2 regions of the Kitasatospora sp. NPDC056651 genome follow, and region 2 is predicted to be linked to the other one. Evidence: riboswitches for the same ligand, from Rfam matches in the RefSeq annotation. Region 2 holds a riboswitch; the other holds the start of a gene.
What was found. Region 2 has a riboswitch for cobalamin ahead of ACFRAR_RS03685 (cobalamin biosynthesis protein). Riboswitches for the same ligand answer to the same signal wherever they lie in the genome.

Region 1 (5,786 bases), on a different contig from region 2:
GTTCACGGATCATGGCGTGGATGACGGGGACGTCGCTGGCGACGGCGGTGCGGATCATGACTGTGAGCCTACTGCTCGGGACCGGTCTCGTCCCAGGCCTGGACGGAGGTCTGGTCGACGATCCGTCCGTCCCGCAGGTCGGCCATCGAGGACATCAACACCCGGACGCCGTCCGGGTAGCGACAGGATTCCAGGAAGGCGACGTGGTCGCCCTGGACCACCACCTGTTCCAGCTTGTGGGTCATCTCGCGGCCGTAGACGTCGTCCAGCATGGCGCCGATCTCCGCCCGCCCGTGCATCACCAGGGGGTGGCTGGGCTGGGTCTTGCGATCGACCATGCGCAGTTCGGCGTCCTCGGCGTAGAGCGCCAGGAGGGTTTCGGCGTCGCCGTGTTCGATGCCCTCGCGCAGTGCGCGGGCGTCGAAGGCGGCGGGGCCCGCCACGGTGGTCATGATCTCGCTCCTCCGGTCGGGTTCCGTCGGTCCGTACCTTGAGCGTACGCCCGGCCGTCCGGTCGGAGGAGCGCGGTCGGCGGTCGGTCAGCGGGCCGGCACGGTGCGCAGGTACTCGGCCAGCGCGCCGATCGCGGCCGGGTTGCGCGGGCTCTCCACCAGGTCGACGTAGTCCATGACGAAGATCCGGTCGTTCCTGACCGCGGCGACGTCGGCCAGCGGCGGGAAGGACTTGAGGAACCGGCGCTTCTCCTCGGCGCGGGGGGTCGCGTAGTCGTTGATCACGATCACCTCCGGATCGAGCCGCACCACGCTCTCCCAGCCGGCCGTGAACCAGGTGTCGGCCCGGTCGCCCATGATGTTGCCGCCGCCGGCCCGGGTGATGATCTCGTTCGCGGCGGCGAACTTCCCGGCGGTGTACGGCTTGTCCTGCCCGCTGTCGTACAGGAAGACGGACGGGTGGCGCTCGGGCCGCGGGACGGCGGCGATCCGCGCCTTGAAGTCGGCGATCAGCTTGTCGGAGCGGTCCTTGACGTCGAAGATCTCGCCGAGGTTGGCCAGGTCGGTGTAGAGCGCCTCCAGCGGGTCCATCACGCCGCGCTCGGCGCCCTTGCCGCTGCGGCAGGACTCGCTGAGCACGTACGAGTCGACCCCGAGCGCCTTGAACGCCTGCGGGGTGACGCCGGTGCCCTCGACGAAGCCGTAGTGCCAGCCGGCGAAGACCAGGTCGGCCTTGGCGTCCAGCGCGATCTCCTTGGTGAGCACCTTCTTGGAGAGCCAGGTGGTCTGCTGGTAGCCGTCCTTCCAGGCCACCGCGTCGATCTTCCCCTTGTCGTCGGGCATCACGTAGCCGGCCATCCGGTCGGCGAGGCCGAGCGAGAGCATCAGCTCGGTGATGTTGACGTCGTTGGTGACCACCCGGGCGGGCTTGTGGTCGAAGGTGAGCTTCTCGCCGCAGTTCTCCACCGTCACCGGGTAGTGGGCGGAGCCGGCGGCGGCCTCCTCGGGGGCGATCTCGGCGCCGCAGGCGGTGAGTCCGAGGGTGAGCAGGGCGGTGGCGGCAACGGCCTTGGTGCGCACGGTGGTTCCTTCGGGGGGCTGGTCAGGCGGAGGGGGCGAGGCGGTCGAACAGCAGCTGGAGGGCGCCGGTCTCCGGGTGCCGCACCGGGGTGGCGCGGACGCCGAACACCTCGGCCAGCAGGGCGGGCCGGAGCACCTCGTGGGGCGGGCCGGAGGCGACGATCCGGCCGGCCCGCAGCACGTACAGGAGGTCGCAGTGGCTCGCCGCCAGGTTGAGGTCGTGCAGCGCGGTGACCACCGTCGGTCCGGCCTCGCGGGCGAGGGCCAGCACCTCCAGCTGGTGCGCGATGTCGAGGTGGTTGGTGGGTTCGTCCAGCACCAGCAGCCGTGGCTCCTGGACCAGCGCGCGGGCGAACAGCACCCGCTGCTTCTCGCCGCCGGACAGGCTCAGGAAGCCCCGTTCGGCGAGGTGCCCGGCGCGGACCTTGCGCAGGGCCTCGGCGCAGCGCTCCTCGTCGCCGTCGGCCGGGGCGCCGAAGCCGCGGCGGTGCGGCAGCCGGCCCATGGCGACCACTTCGGCGACCGTGAAGTCGAACTCGGCGGAGTGCTCCTGGGTCAGCGCGGCCACCCGCCGGGCCGTCTCGCGGGCGGTGAGCGCGTGCAGGTCGTCGCCGGCCAGCCGGACCGCGCCGCCGGCCGGCTTGAGCACCCGGTAGACGCAGCGCAGCAGGGTCGACTTGCCGCTGCCGTTCGGTCCGACCAGTCCGACCACCCGGCCGGCGGCGGCGTCCAGGCTCACCTCGTGGACCAGCCGGGTGCCGGCCAGCTCCACCGAGACGGCGTCGACGGCGAGGTCCTCGCCCGGGCCCCGGGCCCCGGTCGGGTCGGTCATCCGGTTCATCCCGTTCAGCCGGTTCATCGGGCGGCTCCGAAGGCCTGGCCGCGGCGGCGCATCATCAGCAGGAAGGCGGGCACGCCGAGCACCGCGGTGAACACCCCGACGGGCAGTTCGGCGGGCGCCAGCAGGGTGCGCGAGGCGATGTCCACCCAGACCAGCAGCAGGGCCCCGGCGAGCGGTGCGATCACCAGCACCCGGCGGTGCCCGGCGCCGACCAGCATCCGCGCCAGGTGCGGCATCAGCAGCCCGACGAAGCCGATCGCCCCGCTGACCGCGACCACGGTGCCGGTCACGGCGGCGGTCACCACGAACAGCTCGCGGCGCAGCCGGTCCGGGTCCACGCCGAGCGAGGCGGAGGTCTCGTCGCCCATGGCGAGCGCGTCCAGCCGGCCGGCGGCGCAGCCCAGGTAGGCGAGGCCGGCCAGCACGGTGGCGGCGGCGATCGGCACCGAGCCCCAGGTGGCGCCGCCGAGGCTGCCGAGCAGCCACATCATGGCGTCCCGGGCGGCCTCGCCGCGGTCGGCGGCGAAGACCATCAGGGTGGTGGCGGCGGAGAAGCCGTAGGACAGGGCGGTGCCGGTGAGCACCAGGCGCAGCGGGGTGAGCCCGTACGCGGTGCGGGCGGCGAGGTAGACCAGGGTCATGGCGACGAGCGCGGAGCCGAAGGCGGAGGCGGAGATCGCCCAGACCCCGAGCGAGGCGAAGGCGCCGAACAGCAGGACGGCGTTGGCGCCGACGGCCGCGCCGGAGGAGATGCCGAGCACGAAGGGGTCGGCCAGGGAGTTGCGCACCAGGGCCTGGACGGCGGTCCCGCAGGCGGCCAGCCCGGCGCCGACCACCGCGGCCAGGACGGTGCGCGGCAGCCGGATCTCCCAGACGATCGCGTAGGCGGCGGCCTCGTCCGCGTCCAGCCGGCCGCCGGTGAGCCCGGCGCCGAGCAGCCGCAGGACGCGGGACAGGCCGATCCCGGAGGAGCCGAGGGCGACCCCGCAGACCAGCGAGAGCAGCAGCGCGGCGGCGAGGCCGGCGGCGAGCGGGGCGACGGGTATTCGACGGGTGGGCGGGCCGGCTGCACGGTTCACGGGTGCGCGGTTCACGGGTGGCGCCTTGCCTCGGGCCGTGGGTGCGCCGGGGCGGGCGCGGACCGCGGGGGTGCCGGGGCGCCGTTCCCCTCGCAGTCCGCGGCGAGTTGTCGGGAGGTCGAGCGGCCGGGGGCGATCGGGCTGGCACGGCCGTCCGGGCTGGTACGGGCCGTGCTCACCGTTGCGGGTCAGCGCCGGATTCACACCGGACTTCCCCCTCGGACGCCTTGGCAGCATAACAGCCGCTCAGGCCAAGCGACCCTTACCGAGGGCGGGTCGGACGTGAACGCACGACCGCCCCCGTCCGACGGTGCGGACGGGGGCGGCCGGGTGGCGACGCGTCAGGCTCAGGCCTGCTTGGTCTCCCAGAAGATCTTGTCGACCTCGGCGATCAGGTCCAGCAGGGCCTGGCCGGTGGCCGGGTCGGTGGACGCCTTGGCGGCCGAGGCGGCCTTCAGGGTGTCGTTGATCAGCTGGTGCAGCTGCGGGTACTTCTCGAAGTGCGGGGCCTTGAAGTAGTCGCTCCACAGCACCGAGATGTGGTGCTTGACGGCCTCGGCGCGCTGCTCCTTGATGATGATGGCGCGGGCGCGGAAGTGCGGGTCCTCGTTGGCCTGGTACTTCTCCTGGGTGGCCTTGACGGACTCGGCCTCCAGCTTGGCCTGCGCCGGGTCGTACACGCCGCAGGGCAGGTCGCAGTGGGCGTGGGCGGTGGCGCGCGGTGCAAACAGACGAGAGAACATGGGAGTCCTTCCTTAGATCGTCTTCCCGCGCCTGAGATTACCCTTCCGCCCTCCCGGTTTCGCGATCGGGCGGTGGGCCCAGGGCCAAAGGCGGACCCGGAACCGTGCCAATTCGGGCATCGAACAGATGACGGTCCGTACGGCAGACTGGGGGCGGGCCGATCGGAGGAGGAGTCGTGGCGCGGAGCACGCGACCGGAGGACGGTGAACCGGGTGGCGTGCTGCCGTTCGGGCTGGTCGACGTGGCGGGGCCGTCGATGGTGCCGACCCTGCGCGAGGGCGACCAGCTGCTGGTCCGCTACGGCGCACCGATCCGGCCGGGCGCGGTGGTGGTCTTCCGGCACCCCTTCCAGCAGGACCTGCTGGTGGTGAAGCGGGCCGCGGAGCGCCGGGCCAGGGGTTGGTGGCTGCTCTCCGACAACCGTCCGGTGGACAGCGACAGCCGCAGCTACGGTGCGGTCCCGGACGAGCTGGTGCTCGGCCGGGCGCTGCTGCGGCTGCGTCCGAGCCCGGCCTGGCTGGCGCCGGGCCGCCGGCTGGAACGGCTGCTGCTCACCCCGCGACTGGCCCGGGTGCCGGGCCTGGCCCGCCGGCTGGGCGCCTGGGTCGACGCGGCCGACACGCCGTAGGGCATCTCGACCCGGACAGGACCTGGGCGCGGGCTAGGCGCGGGCCGCGGCCTCCGCCTCCTGGCGCTTGCGGGCCCGGTAGGCGGCGACGTTGGCGCGGGTCGCGCAGCGGTCCGAGCAGTAGCGGCGGGAGCGGTTGGTCGAGGTGTCCAGGTAGGCGTTGCGGCAGGGCGCGGCCTGGCAGATGCCGAGCCGGTCGGCGCCGAGTTCGGTCAGGTGGACGGCCAGGCCCATGCAGGCGACCGCACTGAAGTGCGCGGTGGCGGTGGCGGAGTTGTCGGCCAGGTGCAGGTGCCAGCGGGGCCGTCCGGCGTCGTCCAGGTAGTCGTGCCCGGAGATCAGCGGGCTGACCGGGTACTCCATCAGCAGGCTGTTCAGCAGGTCGACGCCGCGGATCTCGTCCCCCTCGGCGGCGGCCTCGAAGACCCCGCGCAGCCTGGTGCGCACCGCCCGCAGCCGGGGCAGGTCGGACTCGTCGGCGAGCGCGGCGGCCCGCGAGGAGTCGGAGAACAGTCCGCGCACCGCCTCGACCGAGGTCAGCGTGTCGGTGCCGCGCTCGGGCTCCTCGGTGTTCACCAGCCGAACGGCGAGATCGGCGTACGCGGCGAGCTCCACAGGGGTCCTTCCAGGTTCGGTAACAGGCTGACAGCCTCCAGCCTATTACCTGGGCGGAGAAAACGTCGGGCCCGGCAGGTCAGGCCTGCCGGGCGCCGACGGTGGGGCTCTCAGAGCACCTTGGACAGGAAGGCCCTGGTGCGCTCGTGCTGGGGGTTGGTGAGCACCTCGCGGGGGGTGCCGGACTCGACCACCACGCCGCCGTCCATGAACACCAGCGCGTCGCCGACCTCGCGGGCGAAGCCCATCTCGTGGGTGACGACCACCATGGTCATGCCCTCCTCGGCGAGGCCGCGCATGACGTCGAGGACGTCGCCGACCAGCTCCGGGTCCAGCGCGGAGGTCGG
Region 2 (5,786 bases):
CGGCGAGTAGTCGGCGCAGGCGTTCAGCAGTTCGAAGGCACTCTGCTCGATGTGCCCGGCCGCGGTCTGGGCGACCGTGCAGATCTCCTCCAGCTTCGCCCGTACCGCCCAGTGGCCGAGCGGCGACAGCTCGGCGGCATCGTTCCTGCGCGTCAGGGCGCCGACGGCCGCCAGGCCGTCCAGCATCCAGTCCAGGACGGCGGCCACGTCCGAGGGCGCGGCCGGGGTGTCGATCTGCGGCTCGCGGCAGGTGCCGCGGACGGCGGAGACGGCCGAGGCGGCGTGCGGCACCGGCGACAGTCCCGGCCCGCCGAGGCCGGTGCCGACCCGGCGCTCGTCCAGGCCCCGGCGCAGCAGTTCCAGCAGCTCGCTCTCGGCGACCGGCCCGTCGACCAGGTGGAGGAAGGAGAGCAGTTGCGGCGCCTGGTCCACGGCCTGCCCGGCCAGCACGGCGAACACGCCGCGCAGCGCGGCGGGCGGCACCGGGGCCAGCAGGGTCCAGGCGTCGAACAGTGCCGACCAGCCGCGGATCACGGCCTCGTCGTCGTGCTCCCAGGCGTGCAGGCGCCAGCCGGGGCCGGCCCCGCCGTCCCGGGGCTCCACCAGGCCCACCAGCAGCGCCTGCCCCCACGCCTTGGCGGCGGCGCCGACCGTCATGGCCAGTGCCCGGCCCGCCGTGCGGGCGTCCTCCGGGAGCAGCTCGCCGCGCTTGTCGACCTCGGCCAGCTCGCCGGCCCAGCGGGCGATCCGGACGGCGTCCACCAGCATCCGGCGGGCCAGCGGCGCCAGCTCGGCGGGTGCCGGGAAGCCCTCCGGCACGGGAACCCGGCCTCGCCCGGGGGCCGGAGCGGGTCCTCGTCGCCGGGGTACTCCGTTACGGGGGACACCCGCCCCGCCCGGCCTGCCACCGGCGGGCCGTTGGGCCGTTCCGGGGAGACGGGTCACCGTCGCACCGGTACCGATCGTCGGCGGGAGCGGGGCATCACGGTCGCGCGGGTTCCGAGACGTCACGTCGAGCAGTCTTCCCCTTGTACCGGCCTTCTGTCACATCCGGTTGTCCGTACGACCGGGCGACCGGCGGTGGCACCTCCGCAAGATCGGGCAACAGCGGCAAACCGCCTGGCCGGAAACGTATGACCTGCGCATGCCACTTCGGATACTCCGGTTGCCCGGAATGCTCGATCGGTCACGGTGCGTAGGGGTGGGGGCGTCAGTGGCGGACACATTTTTATCCCTGGCGACAGGGTGGTTTACGTCCGGGAAATCCGCTCCGGCGACTTCCGCCGGGACTGTCCAGCCCGAATCCGGACGGATGCCGGACGGACCGGGGGGTTCTCCCCGCGCGAGAAGTCGGCGGGTCCGACTTCTCGTGTCCGCCGGACGGAATGGGGAAACGTTCACGCACGGACGGGGGGAAGCCCGCCGGAATAGCCGGCGGGGCCCGGTCGACAACCGCCCGCACCACCGGGGGGCCGGACATCTCCTAAAGCAGCGGCGTGAGCCAGCGGCGGAGGAGTTCGGTGTAGCGATCGGGGGCGGTGTTCCAGAGGGTGGCGTGGTCGGCGCCGGGAAAGGGCTGGAGGCTCACCACGTCGTGGCGGACGGCCGCCAGTTTCTCGGCGGTGCGGAAGGGCGCGATCCGGTCCTCCGGGCTGTGCAGCAGAAGAGTGGGGACACGCAGGTCGGTGCCGTCGGCGACACGGCCGAAGTCGGCGAGGTCGACGCCGGTGCGCCCTTCGGCCGCGAGGGCGCCGAGCTCGGCGGCGACGCCCCGGAAGCCGGCCCGGGCGGCGTCCCGGCGGGCCGAGGCCGGGAGGTCGAGCACCGGGGAGTCGAGGACCAGGCCGCGGACGGCGTGCGACCAGGCCGAGCGGGCCGCCGTCTGGAGGACCATGGTGGCCCCGAGGGACCAGCCGTAGAGGATCACCTTGCCCGCGCCGTTGTCCAGCGCCAGCCGTACCGCCGACTCGATGTCGCGCCACTCGGTCTCGCCGAAGTGGCTCAGCCCGTCCGGGGAGGCGGGGGCGCCCCGGTCGCCGCGGTAGGTGACGGAGAGGACGGGCAGGCCGAGCCGGTGGAGGACGGGGAGCACCGGGAGGGTCTGCCCGCGGTCGGCCTCGGGACCGTGCACCAGGATCACCCAGGTGCCGCGCTTGCCGTCGATCCGCCAGGCGGGCAGGGCACCGAGCTCGCCGTCGGCGGTGGTGTCGGTGAAGGCGAGGCCGAGCGCCTCGGTCGGGTCGCCGAGCAGGACCCGGGGCGTGAAGCGGACCTCGGTGCCCGGGGTGAGGGTGCCGCGGTCGGCGCGGACCAGCCGACGGGTGACGCCCTGTTCGTCGCTGTGCAGGACCTCCTCGACGACCGCGTGTCCGCCGTCCCCCCACTCGACCGCCCAGCGGCCGCGGCGCAGGCTCTCCGGGCCGCGCGTGAAGGTGATCCGGCCGGGAGCCAGGTTCCGGACCAGGACCGGTCCGGACTCCCGGAGGGCGGTCGCCGGACGGACCATCCGTTCGGAGGCCCGACGACCGACCACCAGCACGGCTGCCCCGACCGCGGCGGCCGCCACGACGGCGGCGGTTCCCCAACGCATCTCGCTCCCCTGTTCTCTTGCTCCGCTCCGTCGCTCACGGATCTCTCGCTAGCGCGCCCACGGATCTGTCGCTCACGCACCGGACGGTGTTCGTGCACCAGTTCACCGGCGCACCGCCCACCCGGCCACCGGACTGAGCCGTTCGGGTCACCCGGGCGCGGCCCCGCGGTGCCGGGAGGAGACGGGACGTGCCGGGAGAAGCCGGGAGGAGACGACGGGTGTAGTGGCGGCGATCCCACGGGTCGTCAGCCGGGCCCGCTTGTGACCAACCCCTCCGTGACCTCGGTTGACTCCCGGTTCGGGCCCGTGATGGGATCCTGAGGCCATACGGAGGCATGGAGAGGAAGCCGGTGGAAGTCCGGCGCGGTCCCGCCACTGTCACCGGGGAGCACGCTCGGAACATCGCCACGGCGGGCCGTCGACGGCCGCTGGAAGGCTCCGAGGGTGCGTCCGACCCGGAAGCCAGGAGACTCTCGCCCCCGTCACGTCGATCCAGGGCGCGGACCCTGAGTGAGGACACGCACGCGATGCAGGCTGCCCCGCCCTGCCGGACCCCGAGCTGCCTTCCGCCGTGCGGCCGATGACCCCTGCGACGCCGCGCGCGTCCACGACGCGCCCGCTGACCCGCGCCGTCGCCTTCGCGCTCGGTGCCGTCGCGGGCTACGCCGCCGACGCCCGCTTCGGCGACCCGCGCCGGGGCCACCCGGTGGCCGCCTTCGGCGACGCCGCGACCCGGCTGGAGCGGCGGCTGTGGCGTGACGACCGCACCGCCGGCGCCGGGTACACGGCGCTGTGCGTGGGCGCGGTCGCGACGGGCGCGCTCGCGCTGGACCGTACGGTGGGCCGGCGCCCGCTGGGCCGGGCGGCGCTGGCGGCGGCCGCGACCTGGACGGTGCTCGGCGGCACCTCGCTGACCCGGGAGGCGCGCGCCATCGGCCGCTCGCTGGCCGCGGACGATCTCGCGGCCGCCCGGGAACGGCTGCCGCACCTGTGCGGGCGGGACCCGAGCGCGCTGGACGGACAGCAGATCGCCCGGGCGGTGGTCGAGTCGGTGGCCGAGAACACCGCCGACGCCGTGGTGAACGCGCTGACCTGGGGCGCCCTGGCCGGCACCCCCGGCCTGCTGGCCTTCCGCGCCGTGAACACCCTGGACGCCATGGTCGGCCACCGTTCGCCGCGCTACGCCCGCTTCGGCTGGGCCTCGGCCCGGCTGGACGACCTGGCGGGCTGGCCTGGCGCCCGGCTGACGGCGCTGCTGACGGTGGCCGCCGCGCCCGAGCCCCGGACGGCCTGGCGGGTCTGGCGCCGGGACGGCTCCGCACACCCGAGCCCGAACGCGGGCCAGGCGGAGGCGGCGTTCGCCGGCGCGGTGGGCGTCCGGCTGGGCGGGACCCTCCGGTACGGCGAGCGGGAGGAGCACCGGCCGGTCCTGGGCGCGGAGCTGCGGCCGGTGACGGCGGACGACATCGAGCGCGCCTGCGCGCTCTCCCGGCGGGTGGGCGCACTGGCGCTGGGTACCACGGTCGCGGGGCACGTGCTGCTGCGCGCGCTCCTGGCGAAGAGGGGAAGGGCATGACGAACGCGCTGCTGGTCGCGGGGACGACCTCGGACGCGGGCAAGAGCGTGGTGACGGCCGGGATCTGCCGTTGGCTCGCCCGCCAGGGCGTGCGGGTCGCGCCGTTCAAGGCGCAGAACATGTCGCTCAACTCCTTCGTCACCGCCGACGGCGCGGAGATCGGCCGCGCCCAGGCGATGCAGGCGCAGGCCGCCCGGGTGGAGCCGGAGGCGGCGATGAACCCGGTGCTGCTCAAGCCGGGCGCGGACGGCCGCAGCCAGGTGGTGCTGCTGGGCAGGCCGGTCGCCGAGGTGGGCGCGCTGGACTACCGCGAGCGCAAGCCCGTCCTGCTGGAGCGTGCCCTGGAGTGCCTGGTCGACCTGCGCCGGCGCTTCGACGTGGTGGTCTGCGAGGGCGCGGGCTCGCCGGCCGAGATCAACCTGCGCGACCGCGACATCGCCAACATGGGCCTGGCCACCGCCGCCGACCTGCCGGTGGTGGTGGTCGGGGACATCGACCGCGGCGGGGTCTTCGCGGCGATGTACGGGACGCTGGCGCTGCTGTCCGCCGAGGACCAGCGGCACGTGGCGGGCTGGTTCGTCAACAAGTTCCGCGGCGACGCGCGGCTGCTCGCCCCCGGACTGGAGATGCTGCACGAGCTGACCGGCCGTCCGGTGCTGGGCACGCTGCCGATGCTGCCCGGGCTCTGGCTGGACGCCGAGGACTCGCTGGACCTGTCCACCGTGGTCGACCGGACGGACGGTCGCGGGCCGCTCGGCGCGGACGTGCTGCGGGTGACGGTGGTGCGCTTCCCGAGGCTGTCCAACTTCACCGACCTGGACGCGCTCGCCCAGGAGCCCGGCGTGCTGGTGCGCTGGGCGACCAGGCCGGAGGAGCTGGCCGACGCCGACCTGGTGGTGCTGCCCGGCACCCGGGCCACCGTCGCGGACCTCGCCTGGCTGCGCGAGCGCGGCCTGGAGCCGGCCCTGAAGGCGCGGGCGGCGGCCGGGCTGCCGATCCTCGGCGTCTGCGGCGGCTACCAGATGCTGGCGCACTCGATCGTGGACGAGGTCGAGTCGAAGGCGGGTGCGGTCGAGGGGCTCGCACTGCTGCCGACCCGGGTCCGCTTCGGTGTGGAGAAGGTGCTGGCCCGGCCGGTCGGCGAGGCGTTCGGGCAGCGCGTCGAGGGCTACGAGATCCACCACGGGGTGGTGGCGGTGGACGGTGGCGAGGGGTTCTTCTCCGACGGTGCGGGGCGGAACCTGGACGGCTGCCGGCTGGGCTCGGTGTGGGGCACCACCTGGCACGGCGCGCTGGAGAACGACGGGTTCCGGCGCGAACTGCTGCGCCAGGTGGCCGAGTCGGCCGGGCGGGCGTTCGTCCCCGCGCCGGACACCTCCTTCGCCGCCGCGCGCGAGGCCCGGCTGGACCGGCTGGGCGACCTGATCGCGGAGCACGCCGACACCGACGCGCTGTGGAAGCTGATCGAGGGCGGGGTGCCGGCGGCCGGATCGCTGCCGTTCGTCCCGCCCGGGACCGCTGGGAGTGACGCATGAGCCGGGTTCGGCCGCAGGACCGGATACGACCGCAGGACCGGACACGACAGGAGTGGGGTACGGCATGAGTGACGTCCGCTATCCG

Region 1: linked by a shared signal. The riboswitch ahead of ACFRAR_RS21400 (FecCD family ABC transporter permease) and the one ahead of ACFRAR_RS03685 (cobalamin biosynthesis protein) in region 2 are both predicted to bind cobalamin.

The regions. Positions count from the first base shown of each region.
Region 1 covers NZ_JBHTWX010000054.1:11,706-17,491, reverse strand. Annotated here, with positions in the region: gene ACFRAR_RS21420 (GNAT family N-acetyltransferase) at 1-58, opposite strand, end outside; gene ACFRAR_RS21415 (nuclear transport factor 2 family protein) at 69-452, opposite strand; gene ACFRAR_RS21410 (ABC transporter substrate-binding protein) at 540-1,532, opposite strand; gene ACFRAR_RS21405 (ABC transporter ATP-binding protein) at 1,555-2,364, opposite strand; gene ACFRAR_RS21400 (FecCD family ABC transporter permease) at 2,388-3,452, opposite strand; cobalamin riboswitch at 3,562-3,711, opposite strand; gene sodN (superoxide dismutase, Ni) at 3,800-4,195, opposite strand; gene sodX (nickel-type superoxide dismutase maturation protease) at 4,372-4,824, shown strand; gene ACFRAR_RS21385 (CGNR zinc finger domain-containing protein) at 4,858-5,439, opposite strand; gene ACFRAR_RS21380 (amino acid ABC transporter ATP-binding protein) at 5,550-5,786, opposite strand, start outside.
Region 2 covers NZ_JBHTWX010000004.1:75,635-81,420, forward strand. Annotated here, with positions in the region: gene ACFRAR_RS03675 (hypothetical protein) at 1-819, opposite strand, end outside; gene ACFRAR_RS03680 (alpha/beta hydrolase family protein) at 1,484-2,590, opposite strand; cobalamin riboswitch at 2,930-3,063, shown strand; gene ACFRAR_RS03685 (cobalamin biosynthesis protein) at 3,171-4,166, shown strand; gene ACFRAR_RS03690 (cobyric acid synthase) at 4,163-5,701, shown strand; gene ACFRAR_RS03695 (putative cobaltochelatase) at 5,766-5,786, shown strand, end outside.